Regions from separate parts of the Streptomyces sp. NPDC051172 genome, predicted to be linked through region 1. Evidence: riboswitches for the same ligand, from Rfam matches in the RefSeq annotation. Region 1 holds a riboswitch; each other region holds the start of a gene.

Region 1 (4,205 bases):
GAGAAGTACTTCGGGTCCATCGCCTCGCACGACGGGAAGCCGGAGCCCCGCGACGGCTCGCTGCCGGAGATCATCGGTGAGCAGCTGCGCGAGGTCATCGAGGAGGAGGTCCCGGCGCGCGCTCTGATGGCGGCCTACCGGCTGCCGCAGGACGGCACGCGCGAGGCGGACGCCGCCGACCTGGCGCTCACCGTCCTCGGCGGCGGCGAGTCCTCCCGCCTCTACAACCGGCTGGTGCGCCGCGACCGTACGGCCGTCGCGGCCGGATTCGGCCTGCTGCGGCTGGCCGGAGCACCCTCCCTGGGCTGGCTGGACGTGAAGACCTCCGGTGACGTCGAGGTGCCGGTCATCGAGGCCGCCATCGACGAGGAGCTCGCCCGGTTCGCCGCCGATGGCCCCATGGCCGAGGAAATGGAGCGTGCCCAGGCCCAGTTGGAGCGCGAGTGGCTGGACCGGCTCGGCACGGTCGCGGGCCGCGCCGACGAACTGTGCCGGTTCGCCGTCCTGTTCGGCGACCCTCAGCTCGCGCTGACCGCCGTGCAGCGCGTCCTGGAGGTGACGGCCAAGGAGGTCCAGGAGGTCGCCAAGGCCCGCCTGCGCCCCGACAACCGCGCGGTGCTCGTCTACGAGCCGCTCTCGCCCGAGTCCGCGGAGCACGCCCAGGACGAGGACTTCCCCGAAGACCCCGAGTCCGAAGCCACGGTGGAAGCCACCGACCAGAACGAGGAGGCGGCCAAGTGACCGAGCTCGCCACGATGCAGTTCCACCCGCAGCCCCGGGCGGGCGAGGCCAAGCCGTGGGCGTTCCCGTCCCCCGAGCGCGGCGCGCTCGACAACGGCCTGACCGTCCTGCGCTGCCACCGCCCCGGCCAGCAGGTCGTCGCCGTCGAGGTGCTCCTGGACGCACCCCTGGAGGCCGAGCCGGCCGGTTTCGAAGGCGTCGCCACGATCATGGCCCGAGCCTTCTCGGAGGGCACCGACAAGCACTCCGCCGAGGAGTTCGCCGCCGAACTGGAGCGCGCCGGCGCGACCCTGGACGCGCACGCCGACCACCCGGGCGTACGTCTGAGCCTCGAGGTCCCGGCCTCCCGTCTCGCCAAGGCGCTCGGGCTGCTCGCCGACGCCCTCAGGGCGCCCGCGTTCGCAGACAGCGAGGTCGAGCGGCTGGTCCGCAACCGCCTGGACGAGATCCCGCACGAGCTGGCCAACCCCTCGCGCCGTGCCGCCAAGGAGCTCTCCAAGGAGCTGTTCCCGGCGACCTCGCGCATGTCGCGCCCGCGCCAGGGCACCGAGGAGACGGTCGAGAAGATCGACGCGGCGGCCGTACGCGCCTTCTACGACCGCCATGTCCGGCCCGCCACGGCCACCGCCGTCGTCGTCGGCGACCTCACCGGCATCGACCTGGACGCGCTGCTCGGCGACACCCTGGGCGCCTGGACCGGCTCCAGGGCCGAACCCCGCCCCGTGCCGCCGGTGACCGCCGACGACACCGGGCGCGTGATCATCGTCGACCGTCCGGGCGCCGTCCAGACGCAGCTGCTCATCGGCCGCGTCGGCGCCGACCGGCACGACCGCGTGTGGCCCGCCCAGGTGCTCGGCACGTACTGCCTCGGCGGCACCCTCACCTCGCGCCTGGACCGCGTCCTGCGCGAGGAGAAGGGCTACACCTACGGTGTGCGCGCGTTCGGCCAGGTCCTCAGGTCCGCCCCGGACGGCTCCGGTGCCGCGATGCTCGCCATCAGCGGCTCCGTCGACACCCCGAACACCGGCCCGGCGCTGCAGGATCTGTGGACGGTGCTGCGCACGCTCGCCGAGGGCGGCCTCACCGACGCCGAGCGCGATGTCGCCGTCCAGAACCTCGTCGGTGTGGCGCCGCTGAAGTACGAGACCGCGGCGGCCGTCGCGAGCACGCTGGCCGACCAGGTCGAGCAGCACCTGCCCGACGACTACCAGGCGACGCTGTACCAGCAGCTCGCCGCGACCGGCACCGTGGAGGCCACCGCGGCGGCCGTGAGCGCCTTCCCGGTGGACCGTCTGGTGACGGTTCTCGTCGGTGACGCGGCCCAGATCAAGGAGCCCGTCGAGGCGCTCGGTATCGGTGAAGTCACGGTGGTGTCGGCCGAGTAGCGGCACGCGCGCGTGGGGTGGCCCTGGTGACGGATGCGTTACCAGGGCCCTCTTATGTCCGAATTGGCGGAGAATCGAAGGAGAGTTGCCTGTCTGCCCTGTGTGATGCGCTACAAACAGCGTGATCCGTTTGGGGATTGAAAGCGGCCCCGCTTAGCGTCTTCCGGGCTGTCCGTCAGGCACCGCGCCGCATCCGCGGCACCGGACAGCCATCGCCGAGTCCCCGTACGGCGCGAGCCAGGGGAGCCGGGGACCCATCGCAGTCCCCTGGGGTGAATCGGACGCCCGCGCGTGCAGCGAGGGGGTCCGTAGGAGACCTTCCTGCTCCGAACCCGTCAGCTAACCCGGTAGGCGAGAGGGAAGGAAAGGACCAGCCACCACATGGCGTTCACGCGCGCCACCGGGAAGCGTCGTCGCCCCGCACGGACGCACCGCACCACCACCCGCGCCGCCGGGGTCGCGGCCCTCGCCGCCACCGGCGTCATCGGTACCCTCGCGGCCCCCGCGCTCGCCGCCGACACCTCCGTCGAGCAGACCGGCCTCACCCCCGTCATCACCATCGGCGACACGATCGCCAACAGGATCGAGGCCCAGGCCGACGCCCAGAAGCAGGCCGCCGAGGAGGCCGCGCTCAAGAAGGCGGCCCAGGAGGCGGCACGCGAGAAGGCCGCTGCCCAGGCCAAGCAGGAGCGCGAGGCCAAGGAGCGCGCCGCCCGCGAGGCCGAGCGCAAGCGCCTCAACACGTTCGTGGCGCCGATCTCGAACTCGTACGTCTCCACCGGCTACCGGGCCAGCAGCTCGCTGTGGTCCTCCGGCAGCCACACCGGCATCGACTTCCACGCCGCGAGCGGCACGCCCGTGCACGCGGTCGGCGCCGGCACCGTCGTCCAGACCGGCTGGGGCGGCGCCTACGGCAACCAGATCGTGATCAAGATGAACGACGGCACGTACACCCAGTACGGCCATCTGTCGTCCATCGGCATCTCCGTGGGCCAGACGGTCACCCCGGGCCAGCAGATAGGCCTCTCCGGCGCGACCGGCAACACCACCGGACCGCACCTGCACTTCGAGGCCCGTACGACCCCCGAGTACGGCTCGGACATCGACCCCGTCGCCTACCTGCGCTCGCACGGCGTGAACGTCTGACGGCGCATCGCAAGATCTCCTTCCGGCCCCGGCTCCCGAGCCGGGGCTTTCGGTGTTTCTGCCGCCCCGCTGTCCAAAAAATATCCATGGATTCCGGCCCGCCGTCGGAAATTCCGGCTCCGTGCAATAGAGTCACCGATACACGTCAATCATCGACGTTTCACGGGGATTAAGTCGGAGGTCGGTCATGCGTATTCCGGCGCACTCGGTGTGCACGGCGATCCGGGACGACATCGTCGCCGGTGTCTACGAGCGTGGCAGCCGGCTCACCGAGGAACTCCTCGCGCGCCGCTACGGCGTCTCGCGCGTCCCCGTGCGCGAGGCGCTGCGCACGCTGGAGGCCGAGGGCTTCGTGGTGACCCGGCGGCACGCGGGCGCGTGCGTCGCGGAACCGACCGAGCAGGAGGCCGCCGACCTGCTGGAGATGCGCATGCTCCTGGAACCGCTCGGCGCCTCCCGGGCCGCCCAGCGGCGCACCGACGCCCATCTCAAGGTACTGCGCGGCCTGGTCAGGCTGGGTCAGGAGCGGGCCAGGAGGGGCAACAGCGAGGATCTGCGCTCCCTGGGAGGCTGGTTCCACGAGACGCTGGCCCAGGCCTCCGGCAGCCCCGCGCTGACCTCGATGCTGACCCAGCTGCGCCACAAGATCGCCTGGATGTACGCCGTGGAGGCACCGGTCGACCCCGGGCAGTCCTGGGCGGAGCACGGGGCGATCGTCGACGCCGTGGCCCGCGGCGACAGCGAGCGCGCGCGGGCGGTCACGACGCTGCACACCGAGCGCTCGACCGCGGCGCACCGGCTGCGCTTCGGCGGAGAGGGCCGCGCGAACGGTGTGAGGAACTCGCAACATGCCGTAAACATGTCGGGCCTGCGGCATTAACACGGGCGCCGTATACAAAGAAGCAACAATTCGCGGGGCATTATTTCTGCTGC
Region 2 (4,205 bases), on a different contig from region 1:
AAGTACACGGCCCAGCCGGTCGCGGTCGTCAACTGCCCCTGGGGCGGCAAGGGCGCGAAGGGCTGTCTGGAGGAGCGGCAGGACGCCATCGCCGCCTACACCCAGGCGCTCCTCTACAGCGTCACCGGTCAGCACGAGCACGCCGTGAAGGCCCGGGAGATCATGGACGCCTGGTCGGCGCAGCTGAAGCGGCACACGGCGCAGGACGCCCGGCTGCAGTCCTCCTGGGCCGGGTCGACCTGGGCGCGGGCCGCGGAGATCATCCGGTACGCACCGGGCGCCGGCTGGCCCGCCGACCGAGTACGGCGGTTCACGGCCATGCTGCGCACCGCCTACCTCCCCGAGGTCACCAGGGACCTTCCCGACTACAACGGCAACTGGGACCTCGCGATGACCGACGCCGCCATCGGGATCGCCGTCTTCACCGACGACCACAAGACCTTCGACACCGCCGTAAAACGCTTCCGCGGCCTGGTGCCCGACTACTTCTATCTGCGCAAGGACGGCAAGATCCCGCTCACCCCGGCCGGCTCCGACGCCAACACCGTGCAGAAGCTGGAGACGTACTGGTTCAAGGAGACGAAGTTCGAGGACGGCATCGCGCAGGAGACCTGCCGCAACTTCAAGCACGTCGGCTACTCCCTCGCCGCCACCGCGCACATCGCCGAGACCGCCTGGCACCAGGGCGTCGACCTGTACGGCGACGTCAAGGACCGGCTGAAGGCGGCCCTCGACTTCCACGCCCGCTACGAGATGGGGGCCAAGCCCCCGCGGTGGCTGTGCGGCGGCAGGGTCGTCGGCAACATGGGCCCCGACCTGGAGGTCGCCCTCAACCACCTGGAGAACCGGCTCGGCACCCCCGTCCCGGCCGCCCACAAGCTGGTCGAGCAGAGCCGCCCGGCGGGCACCGACGACCTCTTCGTCTCCTGGGAGACGCTCACCCACGCGGACAACCCCGCCGCCTGACGGCCATCCTGCGAACCCCCGAGAACGCAGGCGAACGGGGGCGGACACAAACCCTGGCGCAGACAGCCCCGCGGATGGCGTATGCTGGTTACACAACGACGCGGGGTGGAGCAGCTCGGTAGCTCGCTGGGCTCATAACCCAGAGGTCGCAGGTTCAAATCCTGTCCCCGCTACTCAAGGCTCAGGGCCGGAGTCCAGTGACTGGACTCCGGCCCTGAGTGTTTCCCCCGGTCGGGTCATCCGGCTCGCCCCGCACCGCCGTACCGGGAAACCTGGAGAGGTGGAGCAGGAGGGGCCGATCTCATACGCGCGCACCTTCGTGCGGCTGCTCCCGGCGCTGTTGATCGTCGGCGGGACCTTCTACGACTACCTCACCCCGTCGCGGTTCACGGCGGGCCCTCTCTTCACCGCCGCACCCCTGGTCGCCGCCCCGCTCTACTCGCGCCGCGGCACGGTCCTCACCGGCATCGCGACCGTCCTCGTCGTCACCGCGATCCACGCCCAGATGGGCATCCTCCTCCAGGTCGAGGCGATCACCGAGCTGGCCACCGTCGCGACGGTCTCCGTCCTGGCCGTCCTCATCAACCTCCTCGTCGGCCGCGGTCGCGAGGAGCTCGCCTCGCAGCGCGAGATCGCCGAGGCCACCCAGCGCGCCGTGCTGCCCGAACCCGCCGAGCGGGTCGGAGGGTTCGCAGTCGCGGCACGGTACGAGGCCGCGCAGGCGGACGCATCCATCGGCGGCGACCTGTACGCCGTGCAGGACAGCCCGTACGGCGTACGGCTGGTCGTGGGCGACGTACGGGGAAAGGGGATGGGCGCGGTGGCCGCCGTGGCCGTCGTCATCGGGGCGTTCCGGGAGGCCGCCGAACAGGAGGCCACCCTGGAGGCGGTCGCACAGCGGCTGGACCGGGCGCTGGCCCGCGAGGCGGCGCGGCGCGGGGGCATCGAGTTGTTCGAGGGGTTCGCCACCGCCGTGCTCGCCGAACTCCCGCACGGCGAGGGCGTCGTCCGCATCCTCACCCGAGGCCACCCGCCTCCGCTGCTGCTGTGCCCCGACGGCACCGTGCACACCCTGCACGCCCGCGAGCCCGCCCTGCCGCTCGGCATGGGCGACTTCGGGAGCCGGCCCGACCGCGCGGAGGAGATCGCGTTCCGCGGCGGGGCCACGCTGCTGCTGTACACCGACGGGCTGTCCGAGGCACGGGACGAGCACGGGCGGTTCTTCGAACCCGCGGACCGGCTCGCCGGCCGGGTCTTCCACGAGCCCGCCGCGCTGCTCGCCACCCTCGCACGGGAGGTGCGCAGATACGCCGGTGAGGCCATGGCGGACGACATGGCACTGCTCGCCGTAAGACGGCCCTGAGATTCCTGAGGCGCGGTCAACTCGCCCGTTTTTCGCCGTTCATGCGCCGTACGTTCAGGTCAGAAAGGTTAATGATCAAGCGGAACACCTTGGAAACGACACCCCGGGTCTATTAACGTTCGATAACGCAGCGCGGTCGTCCCAGCCGTCACAAGAGGCGGCTCCGTGCGCACGCGCCGAATCCCGCAAGGGAACCGGGGAACCACCACCCTGGGGTGAATCGCGCCGACACCGCCGTGGCAGCACGGCAGGTATACGCGCGTAGGAGACCTTCCTGCTCCGAACCCGTCAGCTAACCCGGTAGGCGAGAAGGAAGGAAAGGAGCACGCCCACGTGGCGTCCAACCCGCCTGCCCCGCCAGCCCCGTTCGTGCCGAGCACCGAACCCTTCGGCTTCGCCGGCCGACGCACCGACGAGGGTCCGTGGGAGGAGTGGAATCCCACCGAGGACTCCCTCGCCCCGGTCCGCGGCCGGCACCGCGTCGCCAAGCAGCGCGGCGGGGGACTCGCCCGCAGCTCCACGGTCCTCGGTGTCGGTGTCATAGCCGCCGTCGGCGCGGGCGGTATGGCCAGCGCCAACACCGGCAAGCCGCCGGTGTCGATCTCCATGCCCGATCTCGCCTCCGTGGCCCATGTGTTCGGTGGCTCCGAGGCCCCCAAGGGCTCCGCGACCGCGCTCAGCGACGTCGCCACCACCTCCGAGGGCACCGCGCGGGGCGCCGGTGAGGCGCTGCGCGACCGGATCATGGCGCAGGCCGAGTCGCAGCAGGTCCAGATCGACGGCAAGAGCCAGGCGGCCACCGAGGCGGCCCTCGCGAAGCAGATCGACGACGCCGCCGCCAAGGCCGAGAAGGAGGCCGCGACCAAGGCCGCCGCGGCGAAGGAGAAGGCGGAGGCGGCGGCCAAGAAGGCCGCCGAGGCCGTGAAGCTCGCCGAGCTGGCCAAGCAGTTCCAGCTGCCGGTCGTGTCGTACACGATCACCGGCACCTTCGGTCAGGCCGGTTCCATGTGGTCCTCCGGCTACCACACGGGCCTCGACTTCGCCGCCCCCACGGGCACGCTCATCAAGGCCATCCACTCCGGCACCATCACGCAGGCCGGCTGGGCGGGCGCGTACGGCTACCGCACGATCCTCACCCTCGACGACGGTACGGAGCTCTGGTTCTGCCACCAGTCGTCGATCAGCGTCAGCGTCGGCCAGAAGGTCGGCACGGGTGACGTCATCGGCCGCATCGGCGCCACCGGCAACGTGACCGGCCCGCACCTGCACCTGGAGGTCCACCCCGACGGCCAGGCCACGGGCATCGACCCGCTGCCGTGGCTGCGCAGCAAGGGCCTCAACCCCTGACATCCGTGCGTTCTCCGTCCGCCCCCGGAGTGCCGTAGTCCGCTTGTTTACGGGATCTTTGCGCCCGCCGCGGAAGACCGGCCACCGGGGCGGGCGTTGACGTAAGGCATGACTTCTCCTTCTCTGCGCAAGCTCGGCTCCTCCGGCCTGGAGGTCTTCCCGCTCTCCCTGGGCGGCAACGTCTTCGGCTGGACCGCCGACGAGGCCACCTCCTTCGCCGTGCTCGACGCCTATGCGGCCGCCGGCGGCAACTTCGTCGACACCGCCGACTCCTACTCGGCCTGGGTCGACGGCAACCACGGCGGCGAGTCAGAGACGATCATCGGCAAGTGGGTCAGGGCGCGCGGCAACCGCGACGACGTGGTCATCGCGACCAAGGTCAGCCAGCACCCCGACTTCCAGGGCCTGTCCGCCGCCAACATCAAGGCCGCCGCAGAGGCCTCCCTGCGCCGCCTCGACACCGACTACATCGACCTCTACTACACCCACTTCGACAAGCCCGAGGTGCCGGTCGAGGAGATCATCGGCG
Region 3 (4,205 bases), on a different contig from region 1:
TGGCCACCAGGCTCTTACGGCGCTTCGAGAACGTCGCATTCATGCCCATGATTCTTTTTTTCTCCCCGTAGACCGGCCGACACCCCCTGCGTCGGCCTTCCGGGTATGACTACGGAAGCGATCTCATTCTGGATTCAGTCCAGATATATGACGTGCATCACATCGCCTGGAGCGCAGCTCAGAGGCCGCTCGGCCGACGGCTCAGCCGGCCCGGTGCACCACGGCGTCGCACATCTCCATCAGCGCGAGCTTGGCATCGCACTCCGGCAGCGGGGCCAGGGCCGCTCGCGCGTCCTCCGCGTACCGCACCGTGTCCCGCCGCGCCTGCTCCAGCGCAGGGTGCGCCCGCAGTCCGGCGAGCGCCTCGGCATGCCGCGCGTCGTCGCTCAGGTCGGAGTCCAGCAGCTCGCACAGGGCGATGTCCTCGGCAAGACCCAGCCGGGCCGCCCGCTCCCGCAGCCGCAGCACCGGAAGCGTGGGGACTCCCTCGCGCAGGTCGGTGCCCGGGGTCTTGCCGGACTCGCGCGACTCGGAGGCGATGTCCAGTACGTCGTCCGCCAGCTGGAAGGCGACTCCCAGCCGCTCCCCGTACTGCGTCAGCACGTCCACGACCGTCTCGTCGGCGCCCGACATCATCGCCCCGAAGCGGCACGACACGGCCACCAGCGAGCCCGTCTTGCCGCCGAGGACGTCCAGGTAGTGGTCGACCGGGTCCCGTCCGTCCTGCGGCCCCGCCGTCTCCAGGATCTGCCCGGTGACCAGGCGCTCGAACGCCTCGGCCTGCACCCGGACCGCCTCGGGCCCGAGGTCGGCGAGGATGTGCGAGGCGCGCGCGAACAGGAAGTCGCCGGTGAGGACCGCCACCGAGTTGCCCCAGCGGGCGTTGGCGCTGTCGACGCCACGCCGCACGGCGGCCTCGTCCATCACGTCGTCGTGGTACAGCGTCGCCAGATGGGTCAGCTCCACCACCACGGCCGACGGCACGACCCCCGGCGCATACGGGTCACCGAACTGGGCGGCGAGCATCACGAGCAGCGGGCGGAACCGCTTCCCGCCCGCCCGCACCAGGTGCTGGGCGGCCTCCGTGATGAAGGGCACCTCACTCTTGGTGGCTTCGAGCAAACCTTCCTCGACGGCCGCCAATCCGGCCTGGACATCGGCTTCCAGAGCCTGGTCCCGCACGCTCAGCCCGAACGGCCCGACGACGGTCACGAGGGGTCTCCTGTCTGCTGGTGTCTACTGGCGGTTACACGGTTTGTCGATAGGTCGCTGACATCACTCAAGTCAGCGTATCCGGTCACCTTTCGATCACCGATGCCACCCACCCGTCCAGCCCGGGCGGTATCGGATCACGGCCGGTATGTTTTTGATCAACTGATAAGAACGGATATCTACCGACTTGTCTATCGGGGTGTCGGCCGACCCGCCTCTCGGCGTGCCCCCCGGCGCGTCCGTACGAGTCGGCACGCCCGATCGCCCCTCCCTCACGAAACGACTCACGAGGACCTCCGGATCCCGGCGCGGGGTGCTCGACGGGCGACCGCCATGACAACGACGTGCACCACACGCCAGGTTCCGTTTTCGCCCCCCAATGAGGCGATGAGCTGCTGGTTGACCACTAGTTGGGGCCATTGCCCCTTTTTGCCGTTCTTGCGGATGCCGGTGACTTGACTCACACGGCGGTGCGGGCCGACGAGCGCCACCCTCTCACCGCTTCCCCTTCCCCGTACGCGAGTTGAACCTTGGCAACCGCAAAGGATCAAGTGCCCCATAAGCCTCAGACCAAGGTCAAGAGGCGTGATCTGTGAACTCGACACTTGTTCCCGTCATGTGCTCTCGCATACGTTCCCGGCCTGTCGGGTGGACGCCGAATCCTGCCGCCGCCCGGGAACAACCATCGACCAACTGACTCGCACGGCAGGAGCGGGGGAACCAGGTAGGCCGCCGGGCCGGGCATCGTCCCTGACCGGCTAGGGGTGAAGTCGCGCTGCCGTACGGCTGCGCGGCCGGGCATCTCCCCGCCCGAACCCGACAGCTCACCTCGCAGGCGCCGGAGAGGATCCCGCCATGCCTGCAACAGGTCAGCACCGTCGTCCCAGAAGCAACCGCCTCGCTCGCAAGCTCGCCGTCACCGGTACGGGCGTCGCCGTTCTCGCCCTCCCGCTCATCGGCGCGAACAGCGCGTCCGCGGCCACCCCGACCGTGGCCAGCGTGAAGTCGATGGGCTACGCCGACAACCTCGACGGCTGGATCCGGGGCGCCCTCCAGGTCATGCAGCAGAACGGAATCCCGGGGACGTACAACGGCATTTACCGCAACATCATCCGCGAGTCCTCGGGCGACCCGGCCGCCATCAACAACTGGGACTCGAACGCGGTCGCCGGCACCCCCTCCAAGGGACTGCTGCAGGTCATCGACCCGACGTTCCTCGCCTACCACGTGCCCGGCACGGCGATGAACCCCTTCGACCCGATCGCGAACATCACGGCCGCCTGCAAGTACGCCGCCGCGCGGTACGGGTCGATCGACAACGTCTTCGGCGCCTACTAGGCGCTCCCGGGGAAGTGCCTCGACGGGCCGTTCGTCGCATCCGGCACCCTGCTCACAACCCCTCGAGTTGCCCGAGCTCCACGAGTTCGTCGAGCTCCCCGAACTCGACGAACAGTCGCTCGAGGACGACGGCGATGCCGTCGTCCTCGTTCGACAGGGTGATCTCGTCGGCCACCGCCTTGAGTTCGGGGTGGGCGTTGGCCATGGCGACGCCGTGGGCGGCCCAGTCGAACATGGGGATGTCGTTCGGCATGTCGCCGAAGGCGATGGTCTGCTGCGGGCCGAGTCCCAGGTGTGCGGCGGCCAGTGCGAGGCCCGTCGCCTTGGTGATGCCGCATGGCTGGAGTTCGACGGTCCCCGGCCCCGACATGGTGACGGTGGCCAGCGAACCCACCACCGAGCGCGCCGTCGCCGCCAACTCGTCGTCGGACAGGTCGGGATGGCGCAGCAGCACCTTGCTGATGGGTTCGCACCACAGGTCGTCGCGCCGGTCGACCCGGACCGCGGGCAGCGTCGGATGCGGCATCAGATAGCCCGGTTCGATGAGCGTGAGTCCCTCCACACCGTCCTGGTCGACAGCCGCGTACACCTGGCCCACCTCGGCCTCGATCTTGCCGAGGGCGGTCTCGGCCAGCTCCCGGTCCAGGGTGACGGACCACAGCAGACGGTCCGCGCCCACGTCGTACACCTGCGCGCCCTGCCCGCACACCGCGAGCCCCCTGCCGCCCAGTTGGTCGAAGAGCGGCCGCACCCTGGGGGCCGGCCGGCCCGTCACGACCAGGTGCCGGGCGCCGGCCCCGGCGACCCGTGCGAGAGCGGCGAGGGACCGGTCGGAGAGCGTGTCGTCGCCTCGGAGCAGCGTGCCGTCCAGGTCGGTGGCGATGAGTGCATATGCGGTGGGTGCGGCCATGATCAGAGAATACGGACAGGACGCCCCACCGACTCATCGTGAACCGGACGACGGCCGATTGCCCCACCGTCCCTCACTCAACTCCCTTATCCTTATGGGCTCTTCATCGTCAGGCAAGAGCCCGCTGCCGCTGCCTAGCCGTGCGCTGCCGCCAGGTGTTTTGCCAGCCTCGGAGAGGCGAACTCGGTGCCGCACACGAAGCGCATCACCGGGCCGTACGACGCCGCGGCCGGCAGGCCGGTGAAGTACAGGCCGGGGACCGAGGAGACGTACCCCGCGCCCAGTTTGGGTGTGCCGCGGCTCACCGCGAGACGCGTGCGCAGTTCGTGGCCGAGGAAGTCCATGGCCGCGATGTCCACCCGGTATCCGGTGGCCGCGATGACATGGTCCGCGGACATGTCCAGGATGCGGCCGGCGTGGGTGCGGACCGTCAGCTTCGGGCTGCCGTCGGCCGCATCCGCCCGCACGATCCGGTCGACCTCGCTGACCTGCACCTTCCCCTCGAAACGATCGCGCAGCCACCATGCGCCGAGCGGACCGAGGACGCGCCGCACCAGGTAGTGGCGGGCCTCGGCCGGCAGATAGCGGTAGGGGTGCGGATAGTAGCTCAGGGCCCACAGGGACCAGGCGCGGCCGAACGGCGACTCGGGGCGCAGCTTCGGCTGCTTCCACGGCGGTGCGCCGAAGGCGACCCTGCCGCGGCCGCGGGAGACCACCCGCACCTGTGCGCCCACCTCCGCCGCCA
Region 4 (4,205 bases), on a different contig from region 1:
CGCCACCCACTGGTCGCCCAGCCCTTGCGTCACCTGTCGCAGATCGAAGAGGGCCAGCACGCAGGCGTAGAGGACGAGCCCGAGTCAGAACAGCGCCGGCGCCGCGCGCGCGAGCCGTGCCGTCGCCTGGACCCCGGCGAGTGTGGCGCCGAGCACCGCGCCCGGCATGTGACGCCGCCAGTGCCGTGCGACCTGCACCAGCAGCAGCGGCCACAGCACGGCAGCCGGCGCGAGCAGGGCCTCGGCTGGGGTCTGCCGTCCGAGGGCGCAGAACCGGGTTCCGAGGACGGTGGTCGCCGCGACGGCGGTCAGCGCCCCCGGCGCCCCGCCTCCGCCCGCCACCTCACCGGTTCCCGCACCAGCCGGGCACCGAAGCCCGCCGCAAGCACCGCCCAGGCGACACAGGCCAGGCCCAGGACGATCCGCGACAGCACCTCGTACCCCGTCGGATGCAGTCCGAGCGACACACTGCCGGTCGCCGGCACGGCGGCCCCGGCCGCCGGCGAACGCTGCGCCCACCAGGCGTGGCGGAAGGTCGGGCCGGACATGGGGCCGATGCCAAGGAGTGCGGCGCGGGTTGAGGCCGGGCCACGCGCGCGTGCATCACAAACTGTCCCCACGCGCGCGTGCCCTGCTCTCCTGCCTCAGGCAGGCCGCACCACGCTGTGGATGATCGATTCGCCGCCGTAGTAGATCGACTCCTCGCGGACGTACGCGCCGGGCTTCGGGGCGTGGATCATCATGCCGTTGCCGATGTAGACGCCGACGTGGCTGATGTCGTCGTAGAAGAAGATCAGGTCGCCGGGCTGAGCGTCGGTCAGCGAGACCGTCGTGCCGGCGTTGACCTGGTCGTAGGTGGTGCGCGGGAGGGAGACGCCGGCGGCCTTCCAGGCGGCCTGGGTGAGGCCGGAGCAGTCGTAGGAGCCGGGGCCGGTGGCGCCCCAGACGTACGGTTTGCCGATCTGTGCCCGGGCGAAGGCGAGCGCCTTCTCGGCCTTGGTGGCGTAGGAGGAGTCGCTGGTGGAGGTGGATCCCGAGCCCGAGGCGGAGCCGCCGTCCCGGGCCGCGGCCTCTTCCTTGGCCTTCTCCGCCGCCGCCTGCTGTTTCGCCAGCTCAGCGGCCTTGCGGGCCGCCGCCTCCTCCTGCTGCTTCTGGATCGCCGCGAGCCGCGCCTTCTCGTCGGCGGTCAGCTTCGACAGCAGCTCGCGCGCGTCGGAGAGCTTCTTCTGCACCGTGGACTTGGCGGTCTGCAGGTCGCTCTGTGTCGCGGTGAGCGACTCAAGGCTCTTGGATGCCTCCTGACGCTTCTTCATCGTCGCGGACTGCTCGGTGAAGTACTCGTCGACCGCGCTCTTCTGGCGAGAGGTCAGCCGTCCCATCAGCTGCGTCTGGTCGAAGTAGTCCTGCGGGGAGTCCGCGAGCAGGAAGGTCGCCGTGTCGGGTGCGGCGGCTCCGGTCCGGTACTGGGCCGCGGCGAAGGAACCGAGCCGGTCACGCTCTTCGTTGAGCTTCTGCATGCGCTTGGCGACGTCGTCGAGGAGGGTGTCGACGTTCTTGCGCTGCTTCGTGGTCTTCTCTTTGGCCGCGTTGTACTTCTCGGTGGCCGACTCCGCCTGGCGGTAGAGGTCGTCGACCTTCTTCTCGACCTCTTCGAGGCTGGGCTTGCCGTCCGCGGCGGGGGCGGCGTTCGCGGACTGGGACAGCAGGGCCACCGAGGTGAGGGCGGCCGTGGCGAGGGCGGGGGTGCGTATACCTGCTACGCGCGAACCCGCGGGGCGCGACTTGCGGTGCGACGCCAAGGGAGGCGACTCCTTCCATGCTCCGCCTACCGAGTTAGCTGTCGGGTTCGGGCGGGTGGTTCGGAAGGGTTGCCCTACGGTCCGTGCCCCGAAAGGGAGGAGGACCGATTCACCCCAAGGTCGGTGTGGGTCCCCGGCTCCGGATGCGCGGCGGCGCACCGGACTCGGCGGAGGCCGCGCGGCCCGGCGACGTTCGCCGGTGGGGGTCGTGCGGCCTGCCGGAACGGTAGCCAACTCGTGTGGCCCCTGTGAAGGTTGATGTTCGATATGCCCGATACATTTTCGTGACCTTCGGTCAGCAGGTCGCATGCGCTCGTCAATTCGGGATGATATGTGCCGTCCTGGTGGTATTTCTGTCGGAGCGGCAGCGTCCACTCGCTTCGGTCCACGCCTCGACTTGTTCGATTACGGTCCGTGATGGCACGGTTCTGGAGAGCAGAGGACGTCTGGCGTTCAGGTCTGGAAGCACCAGGGATTCTGCGCCCGTGGAGGCCCAGGGGAGCCCGCGGATTCCGGCGATGTTCTCAGGGCGGCGGCGGGCTGTCAGTGGGGCACCCTAGACTCGGAGAGCGATGAGCAGCCTCTTTGACGACAGCTTCCTGGCGAACCTCCAGGCCCCCCGCGGGCACGAGGAGGAACCTCCGCCGCCGCCCGAGGACGATCACGGACCGGAGCCGGTTCCGGACGATCTGTTCGGCGGGAAGTTCGACGTGCCCCCGGACCGGGAGGACTACTACCGCAACGGCGCCCCCCGCCCGGCGATCGACCCGGCCGCACTCCTGGACGGGCTGAACGAGAACCAGCGCGCGGCCGTCGTCCACTCCGGCGGCCCCCTGCTCATCGTGGCCGGCGCCGGCTCCGGCAAGACCCGCGTGCTCACCCACCGCATCGCGTACCTCCTGGGCGAGCGGAACGTGCATCCCGGCCAGGTCCTCGCGATCACCTTCACCAACAAGGCCGCGGGCGAGATGAAGGAGCGCGTCGAGCAGCTCGTCGGCCCGCGGGCGAACGCGATGTGGGTGATGACCTTCCACAGCGCGTGCGTGCGCATCCTGCGGAGGGAGTCGAAGAAGCTCGGCTTCACCTCCTCCTTCTCGATCTACGACGCAGCCGACAGCAAGCGCCTGATGGCCCTCGTCTGCCGCGACCTGGACCTCGACCCCAAGCGCTACCCGCCGAAGTCCTTCAGCGCCAAGATCTCGAACCTGAAGAACGAGCTGATCGACGAGGAGGACTTCGCCGCCCAGGCCGCCGACGGTTTCGAGAAGACCCTCGCCCAGGCCTACGCCATGTACCAGTCGCGGCTGCGCGAGGCGAACGCCCTCGACTTCGACGACCTGATCATGACGACGGTCAACCTGCTGCGCGCCTTCCCGGACGTCGCCGAGCACTACCGCCGCCGCTTCCGGCACGTCCTGGTCGACGAGTACCAGGACACCAACCACGCCCAGTACGCGCTCGTACGGGAACTCGTCGGCACCGGCACGCGCGCCGACGAAGCTGACGTACCGCCGAACGAGTACGACCTCCAGCCCGCCGAACTGTGCGTCGTGGGCGACGCCGACCAGTCGATCTACGCCTTCCGCGGTGCGACGATCCGCAACATCCTCCAGTTCGAGGAGGACTACCCGGACGCGACGACGATCCTGCTGGAGCAGAACTACCGCTCCACCCAGACGATCCTCTCCGCGGCCAACGCCGTCATCGAGCGCAACGAGTCCCGCCGCCCCAAGAACCTGTGGACCAACGCGGGCGCGGGCGCCCGCATCACCGGCTACGTGGCCGACACGGAGCACGACGAGGCGCAGTTCGTCGCCGACGAGATAGACCGTCTCACGGACGCCGGCGAGGCGAAGGCCGGAGACGTCGCCGTCTTCTACCGCACCAACGCCCAGTCCCGTGTCTTCGAAGAGGTCTTCATCCGCGTCGGCCTGCCCTACAAGGTCGTCGGCGGTGTCCGCTTCTACGAGCGCAAGGAGGTCCGGGACGTCCTGGCCTACCTGCGGGTGCTGGCCAACCCCGAGGACTCGGTGCCGCTGCGCCGCATCCTCAACGTCCCCAAGCGCGGTATCGGCGACCGCGCGGAGGCGATGATCGACGCCCTCGCCCAGCGGGAGAAGATCAGCTTCCCGCAGGCGCTGCGCCGCGTCGACGAGGCGTACGGCATGGCCGCACGTTCGGCCAACGCCGTCAAGCGGTTCAACACACTGATGGAGGACCTCCGGACGATCGTCGAGTCCGGCGCGGGCCCGGCGACCGTACTGGAGGCGATCCTCGAACGTACCGGCTACCTCGCCGAGTTGCAGGCCTCCACCGACCCGCAGGACGAGACCCGCATCGAGAACCTCCAGGAACTCGCCGCCGTGGCCCTGGAGTTCGAGCAGGAGTCCGGTGAAGGCGAGGAGC

What was found. Region 1 has a riboswitch for cyclic di-AMP ahead of AB0N07_RS21780 (M23 family metallopeptidase). Riboswitches for the same ligand answer to the same signal wherever they lie in the genome.
Region 2: linked by a shared signal. The riboswitch ahead of AB0N07_RS41710 (M23 family metallopeptidase) and the one ahead of AB0N07_RS21780 (M23 family metallopeptidase) in region 1 are both predicted to bind cyclic di-AMP.
Region 3: linked by a shared signal. The riboswitch ahead of AB0N07_RS10160 (transglycosylase SLT domain-containing protein) and the one ahead of AB0N07_RS21780 (M23 family metallopeptidase) in region 1 are both predicted to bind cyclic di-AMP.
Region 4: linked by a shared signal. The riboswitch ahead of AB0N07_RS21920 (NlpC/P60 family protein) and the one ahead of AB0N07_RS21780 (M23 family metallopeptidase) in region 1 are both predicted to bind cyclic di-AMP.

The regions. Positions count from the first base shown of each region.
Region 1 covers NZ_JBFBBE010000034.1:58,033-62,237, reverse strand. Annotated here, with positions in the region: gene AB0N07_RS21790 (pitrilysin family protein) at 1-741, shown strand, start outside; gene AB0N07_RS21785 (pitrilysin family protein) at 738-2,126, shown strand; cyclic di-AMP (ydaO/yuaA leader) riboswitch at 2,330-2,495, shown strand; gene AB0N07_RS21780 (M23 family metallopeptidase) at 2,508-3,272, shown strand; gene AB0N07_RS21775 (GntR family transcriptional regulator) at 3,460-4,152, shown strand.
Region 2 covers NZ_JBFBBE010000121.1:4,737-8,941, forward strand. Annotated here, with positions in the region: gene AB0N07_RS41695 (alginate lyase family protein) at 1-966, shown strand, start outside; tRNA gene AB0N07_RS41700 (tRNA-Met) at 1,066-1,139, shown strand; gene AB0N07_RS41705 (PP2C family protein-serine/threonine phosphatase) at 1,247-2,329, shown strand; cyclic di-AMP (ydaO/yuaA leader) riboswitch at 2,494-2,651, shown strand; gene AB0N07_RS41710 (M23 family metallopeptidase) at 2,663-3,676, shown strand; gene AB0N07_RS41715 (aldo/keto reductase) at 3,785-4,205, shown strand, end outside.
Region 3 covers NZ_JBFBBE010000012.1:138,647-142,851, reverse strand. Annotated here, with positions in the region: gene AB0N07_RS10170 (CHRD domain-containing protein) at 1-43, opposite strand, end outside; gene AB0N07_RS10165 (polyprenyl synthetase family protein) at 202-1,212, opposite strand; cyclic di-AMP (ydaO/yuaA leader) riboswitch at 1,889-2,063, shown strand; gene AB0N07_RS10160 (transglycosylase SLT domain-containing protein) at 2,068-2,550, shown strand; gene AB0N07_RS10155 (HAD family hydrolase) at 2,603-3,460, opposite strand; gene AB0N07_RS10150 (FAD-dependent oxidoreductase) at 3,595-4,205, opposite strand, start outside.
Region 4 covers NZ_JBFBBE010000035.1:1,077-5,281, forward strand. Annotated here, with positions in the region: partial or broken gene AB0N07_RS21915 (tellurite resistance/C4-dicarboxylate transporter family protein) at 1-548, opposite strand, end outside; gene AB0N07_RS21920 (NlpC/P60 family protein) at 645-1,799, opposite strand; cyclic di-AMP (ydaO/yuaA leader) riboswitch at 1,808-1,979, opposite strand; gene pcrA (DNA helicase PcrA) at 2,372-4,205, shown strand, end outside.